Regions from separate parts of the Pseudoalteromonas sp. ND6B genome, predicted to be linked through region 2. Evidence: predicted binding sites of a transcription regulator. Region 2 holds the regulator's gene; each other region holds the start of a gene.
The links. Region 2 encodes sigma-54, which starts transcription at its own class of promoters, with help from an activator protein. Its sites were predicted from a motif close to GTTGGCACGNNNNTNGNNT; they were not measured.
Positions count from the first base shown of each region.

Region 1: a site for sigma-54 is predicted at 1,291-1,309, ahead of hmpA (NO-inducible flavohemoprotein). Genes of this name have one in related genera too.
Region 3: a site for sigma-54 is predicted at 1,117-1,135, ahead of flgB (flagellar basal body rod protein FlgB). Genes of this name have one in related genera too.

Region 1 covers NZ_JQFL01000013.1:74,821-77,096, reverse strand. Annotated here, with positions in the region: gene norR (nitric oxide reductase transcriptional regulator NorR) at 1-1,184, opposite strand, end outside; gene hmpA (NO-inducible flavohemoprotein) at 1,350-2,276, shown strand, end outside.
Region 2 covers NZ_JQFL01000080.1:29,355-31,630, forward strand. Annotated here, with positions in the region: gene lptB (LPS export ABC transporter ATP-binding protein) at 1-14, shown strand, start outside; gene ND6B_RS01835 (RNA polymerase factor sigma-54) at 395-1,894, shown strand; gene hpf (ribosome hibernation promoting factor) at 1,921-2,208, shown strand; gene ptsN (PTS IIA-like nitrogen regulatory protein PtsN) at 2,213-2,276, shown strand, end outside.
Region 3 covers NZ_JQFL01000073.1:11,449-13,724, reverse strand. Annotated here, with positions in the region: gene ND6B_RS03010 (chemotaxis protein) at 1-188, shown strand, start outside; gene ND6B_RS03015 (CheR family methyltransferase) at 209-1,039, shown strand; gene flgB (flagellar basal body rod protein FlgB) at 1,169-1,579, shown strand; gene flgC (flagellar basal body rod protein FlgC) at 1,582-2,013, shown strand; gene ND6B_RS03030 (flagellar hook assembly protein FlgD) at 2,027-2,276, shown strand, end outside.

The DNA.
Region 1 (2,276 bases), on a different contig from region 2:
TCAATACTGAGTTTTAGCTGTTTAATAGCGAGCTTGCGGGCTGTTTTTTCTGCAAAATAACCGGCTAATAAAATAACATCTTCATCACGGGCTTTCAATGGAGCGACTGTGAGTGGATAAACACTTAATCGATGGTACAAATCGGCGCGAAACCGTCCTTGTGTTACTTCGTGTTTTAGGTCGCGATTGGTTGCTGCAATCACTCTAACATCGACATATTTAAGTTCATCTTCGCCAACGGTTTGTACTTCGCCACTTTGCAGTACGCGTAATAATTTACTTTGCATAGCCAGAGGCAGCTCGCCGATTTCATCTAAAAATAAGGTGCCGCCATCGGCTAACTGAAATTTACCTTGGCGGGCATTTTGGGCGCCGGTAAAAGCGCCTTTTGCATGGCCAAAAAATTCACTTTCTGCGAGGTTTTCAGGCAGTGATGCACAATTTAAATGAATTAATGGCTGATCTTTACGTGCGGAGTGTAAGTGAATATTACGTGCCACCAACTCTTTGCCGACCCCAGTATCACCTAAAATAAGGACACTAAAGTTTGATGCCGCAACCAGTTTTATCTCATTTTTAAGCGTTTGTATTGCAGAGCTTTGGCCAATAATTTCACCACCATCACGTTTGAGCGCCTCACGGTTTAACGCTTGTACTAATTCACTAGAGTGCTGCGCATGTTGTTTGTAATGGGCAAGCTCTAGGGCTGTTTTAAAGTGCGCACTGCACAAGGTTTGTAAGGTGTTGAGTGTATCAGTGGTAATACCGTCAAACGCATTGGCGTTAAGGCTATCAAAGGTCAGAATGCCAAGTAGTGCGTTTTTATCATAAAGGGGTAACCCTAAGCAGGCATGCACTGGAATATCACCGGTTTTAGCCAGTAGTAGCCCGTCGTATGGATCAGGTAGTGGACAGTCATGTGCAAATTGCAGAGCCAAACGACTACTGCAGATGGCTTTAAGGCGAGGATGCTCCGCAATATCAAAACGTCGTCCTAGGCTATCGGGCATAAGGCCTTTAATGGCTAAGGGTTTTAATTGCTCACCTTGGCGAATCAATAATGCACTGGCATCGCTGGGAATAACACGTTCAACCGTGGCTAAAAGTTGCTCAAAACTGTGAGCATGTAACGTACTTTGCGCAAGTTCTAATGCAACTTGCGTCAGGTTGAATTGTTGGTTCATGTCAAAATGACCTGTTAGTGTATTTTTACAGGTTTTATAGTAGGTCATAAAGACTCATCTTGTAAAGCGAGTTAATTTAACCTGTTGAATATTATAGGTTTAATTAGTTGGCACGCTCTGTGTAATGCTAAATGCAAGCAGTTAGTTATTACATAGGAAATAAACATGTTATCCGATAAAACCATACAAATAGTTAAAAGCACGGTGCCATTGCTTGCAGAGGCAGGTACGGTCGTAACCGATCATTTTTACAAGCGCATGTTTAGTCATAATCCCGAACTTAAACATATTTTTAATATGACTAATCAAGAAACGGGTCGTCAGCAATTTGCATTATTTAATGCATTGGCTGCGTACGCGCAAAATATTGATAATTTAGCCGTGTTAAAAGAGGCGCTAGCGCGAATTAATCATAAGCATACCAGCTTAAATATTTTACCTGAGCATTATCCTATTGTGGGCGCACATTTAATCGGTACGTTAAAAGAGCTTATTCCTGAGCAGTTTACTGCCGATGTTGAATATGCGTGGCGCGAAGCCTACGGTGTACTTGCTGATATTTGTATTACCGAAGAAGCGGCATTGTATGCGCACAGTAAAAACAACCATGGTGGCTGGGCAGGCACGCGCCAGTTTGAAATTACTGATAAACATATTGAATCTGAATTCGTAACTAGTTTTACGCTGACACCTGTGGATGGTAAAGCAGTTATTACCTACAAGCCAGGACAGTACATTGGCATTAAAGTTAAGCCTGAGGGCGCAGAATATGAAGAGATCCGCCAGTATTCTATTTCGCAAAAGAGCAATGCTAAAAACTATCGTATTAGCGTTAAAAAAGAGTGCCAACCAAAGCCTGGCGTGGTGTCTAATTATTTACACTCACTAGAGCAAGGCGCACGAGTAGAGTTATACCCGCCAGCGGGAGATTTCATTTTAAAAAATGAGGCAACTCCAGTGGTACTTATTTCAGCAGGCGTTGGCCAAACCCCGATGATGGCGATGCTGCAAACGCTACTTAGTGGTGATAAAAATCAAGCGATTAGTTATTTGCACGCGTGTGAAAACAGCCGCGAATTTTCATTTAAAGGG
Region 2 (2,276 bases):
AGTTCAAGCTCTAATATGTGTGTTATTCCACTAAGCATCTGCTAAGATTAATCATACTTAGTCTGTTGACCTTTCAAGGTTGAATTTGCAGCAGTCTGTTTGGTATTTAGGCAAGGCAGAGCCTATGTGGTGTGGTATTCCCCATAAATAGGCGATAACGCAGCATCAATGCCAAACAGGCGCTGCCCTTCGGGTTCTGCCTAGGGACGATTTACTCTTTGTTGCCTACATGGATGTAGGTAAGGAGCGTGAGCAGGACGCGGAAGCTTTGCTCGGTTTTGACTTAGCCCACTAGGTTACAAACCTCGCGCCGCAATTAAACCGCCCCTAGTTTGAACAAATTTTAATCCGTAAAGGTCAACAGACCGTAATTTAAAAGGATTGTTAGAGATAAATGAGGCAATCATTACAGCTGCGCATGGGCCAGCAACTTACAATGACTCCACAGTTGCAACAAGCAATTCGCTTATTGCAACTCAGTACATTGGATCTCCAGCAAGAAATTCAAGAAGCGCTCGATAGCAACCCCTTGCTTGAAGTTGAAGAACACGATTACAGCGAAGACACTGCAGGTAAAAACGAACAAAAAGCCGATAACGATGACTTAACGCTAAGTGCCTCAGCTGACGATAAACCTAGCGAGTATGAGCAAGATAGCGGCGAAGCAATGACCAAAGACACCATTAGCGATGATATGGCTATGGATGTTACTTGGGATGAATATATGAGCGCTGCGCCTGCCTCTTCATCGGGCCCAATGCCAGAAGATGAATCTATTTATCAAGGCTCTTCGACTGAAACGCTGCATGAGTATTTAATGTGGCAACTTCAACTGACGCCGTTTAGTCCTACCGATGAAGCGATAGCTATTGCAATTGTAGAAGCTGTGGACGACTCAGGGATTCTAACCCTTAGCTGTGAAGAAATATTAGAAAGCTTTAACCAAGAAAACGACGGCGAAGATGAAGTTGAACTTGACGAAATAGAAGCGGTACTAAAGCGTATTCAACTATTTGATCCAGTGGGAATAGCCGCGCGTAGTTTACAAGAGTGCTTGTGTATTCAGCTAAATCAATTTGATAAAGACACACCTTTTTTAAACGAAACAAAAATGATCTTAACCGATCATATTGATTTACTTGCTGCACGTGACTATCGCACGTTGATGAAAAAAACAAAGCTTAAAGAAGATGAGCTTAAAGAAATCATGACGTTGATTCATACGCTCAGCCCAAAACCGGCAGACACTATTGTTAGAGAAGAGTCTGAATACGTTATTCCTGATGTGTCGGTTAAGAAAGTTAAAGGTCGTTGGGTAGTTGAATTAAACCCAGATAGCATGCCTAAGATCAGAGTAAATAGCCAATATGCAGCTATGTCGCGTACGGTTAAATCAAGTGGTGATAGCCAGTTTATTCGCTCGCACTTACAAGAGGCTAAATGGTTTATAAAAAGCTTAGAAAGTAGAAATGACACGCTACTTAAAGTAACCAACTGTATTGTGCAACAGCAACAGGCCTTTTTTGAACACGGTCCTGAGGCTATGAAGCCTATGGTGCTTAACGATGTGGCTGAAATGGTGGAAATGCATGAGTCGACTATATCGCGTGTTACTACGCAAAAATACATGCATACACCACGTGGCATTTTTGAGCTTAAATATTTCTTTTCAAGCCATGTAAGTACTGAAAATGGTGGCGAATGTTCATCAACAGCAATACGTGCATTAATTAAAAAATTAATCGCTGCAGAAAACTCAGCTAAACCATTGAGTGATAGTAAAATTGCAGATATATTGGCAGAGCAAGGAATTAAAGTAGCGAGGAGAACTATAGCAAAATATCGCGAATCTCTAGCTATTCCCCCGTCTAATCAACGTAAAAGTTTGATTTAAGGCGTACAACAAAGAGGAAAATGTTTATGCAACTGAATTTAACTGGTCGCCATGTAGATATTACCGACTCGCTTAGAGACTACGTAAATAGTAAATTTTCGAAGTTACAGAGGCACACTGATCACATAACGAATGTGCACGTTATTCTCGATGTAGAAAAACTAAACCAAAAAGCTGAAGCAACCGTTCATGTAAGTGGCGCTGAGATTTTTGCCTCTACTGAGCATCAAGATATGTATGCCGCTATAGACTCGCTCATTGACAAGCTAGATCGTCAAGTAATTAAACACAAAGAGAAACTTGCTCGACACTAACACTATGAAACTAAGCTCACTTATCTGTCAGGACTGCAGTAAAGCTGCGGTCCTTTTTAATAGTAAAA
Region 3 (2,276 bases), on a different contig from region 2:
GTTACACGCTGACTGCAGAAATCAAAGCTAATCCTAAACTTGCGCCACTACATGTGATTTTACACACATCATTGAGTGGTGTTTTCAATCAAGCGATGATTGAAAAAGTAGGAGCAGATGATTTTATTGCAAAATTTAACCCAGACGAGCTTGCAACAGCCGTTAATAAATGGGTTCATCGTGATTAATAAACATAGGTGTTATTGATTTGACTAATAAAGATTTGCAGCAAAACGAATACGATCAATTTCGCTTATTTTTAGAACAACAGTGCGGTATTGTTTTAGGTGAAAATAAGCAGTATTTGGTAAAGAGCCGTTTGGCACCATTAATGTCTCGATTTAATGTTGAATCGTTGTCTGAATTGGTAAGTAAAACTCTCGGTGTGCATGAGCGCCAGTTGCGCGCAGCTGTTGTTGATGCCATGACAACCAATGAGACATTGTGGTTTAGAGATCAGTATCCGTTTGAGTTACTTAAAACCAGATTATTCCCTGAGTTTAAAACGTTAAATAGGCCATTAAAAATATGGTCTGCGGCGAGCTCATCAGGACAAGAACCCTACTCAATAGCGATGTCGGTTGCTGAGTTTCAATCCAGCAGCCCTGGTGTTTTAAAAATGGGTGCACAAATAATTGGTACAGATATATCAAATACCATGCTTGATATGTGTAAACATGCTGAATATGATGCATTGGCATTGGCTCGCGGACTCTCTGCTGAACGTCGTAAAAAGTTTTTTAAAGACAGCGGCAATGGTATGGCAAAAGTGGTTGATTCATTGAAAAAGCAAGTGAGCTTTAGGCATTTAAATTTGCTCGATTCGTACGCTTTAATGGGTAAGTTCGATATTATATTTTGCCGTAATGTTTTAATTTACTTTTCACCTGAGGTGAAAGCCAAAATAATTGCACAATTCTCTCAAGCACTTAACCCTAAGGGGTATTTATTTTTAGGTGCGTCGGAGTCTATGTCTGGTTTAAGTACTGACTTTGATATGGTGCGTTGTAACCCTGGTATCATTTATCAAAAGAAATGACCTTCATTAATATATTATCCCTCCTCTAAACGACGCCTATTGCGTCGTTTTTTGTTTTTATCATCACTATTTTCACTGCTGGCTCATTTATTGCTTTATCGGTACTGAGTCAATTTTTTGGAGGTAGTTATGGCTATCAGTTTTGATAAAGCATTAGGCGTGCATCCGCATGCGATGTTGATCCGTTCGCAAAGAGCAGAAATGCTCGCTACTAATATCGCAAATGCTGATACGCCCGGCTATAAAGCAAAAGATATCGACTTTGCCTCAGCATTAAAAACGGCAAAGTCCAACCAACTAAGCGGCAATACCATGGTAAGAACCAATGAAAAACACATTGCCGGTGGTACCCGTAGTGTAGGTAGTAATGAACTATTTCGTACGCCAAATCAAACAGATACAGGTGATGGCAACTCTGTTGATATACAAGTGGAACGGAACTTGTATACACAGAATGCTATGGAGTATCAGGCCAGTGTCCAGTTTCTTAATGGTAAATTTAAAGGCCTGAAAAAAGCCCTCGGTAGTCAAGGAGCCTAATTATGAGTTTATATAATGTGTTTGATATTGCTGGTTCTGGTATGAGCGCGCAAAACGTGCGATTAAATACCACGGCAAGTAATATCTCTAATGCCAATACAATTAGCTCTTCACAAAATGAGACGTACCGAGCGCGACAACCTGTATTTGCTGCGGAGCTAACAAAAGCGTCAGCGTCAGCAAGCAACCCACAGGGCTCTGCCGTTGGTGTAAAAGTGTTAGGAGTGGTTGAAAGTAATAAACCACTACAAATCGAATATAACCCAAATCACCCGAGTGCGGATGAAAATGGATATATTTACAAACCCAACGTGAATGTTGTTGAGGAGATGGCAAATATGATTTCTGCTTCTCGCTCTTATCAGACAAATGTTCAAGTTGCTGATGCAGCTAAGCAAATGTTAAGTAAAACACTGCTGTTAGGTCAGCGGTAACTGAGGGTAGCTCATGAGTAACGATATTAGTACTTCTTCATCCTACATGGACTCTTTACGTTGGCAAGATAAGCAAGTGCCAAAAAAAGAAGAGAGTGATGCGTTAACCCAAGAAGATTTCTTTTCGTTGTTAACACAGCAGTTGTCATATCAAGATCCCAGCAAACCAGCTGATAACGATCAGATGATTGCACAAATGACAAACTTTACTATGGCTGAAGGGATCTCAAATTTAAACTCTAACTTTGAGTCTTTAGCTGCGT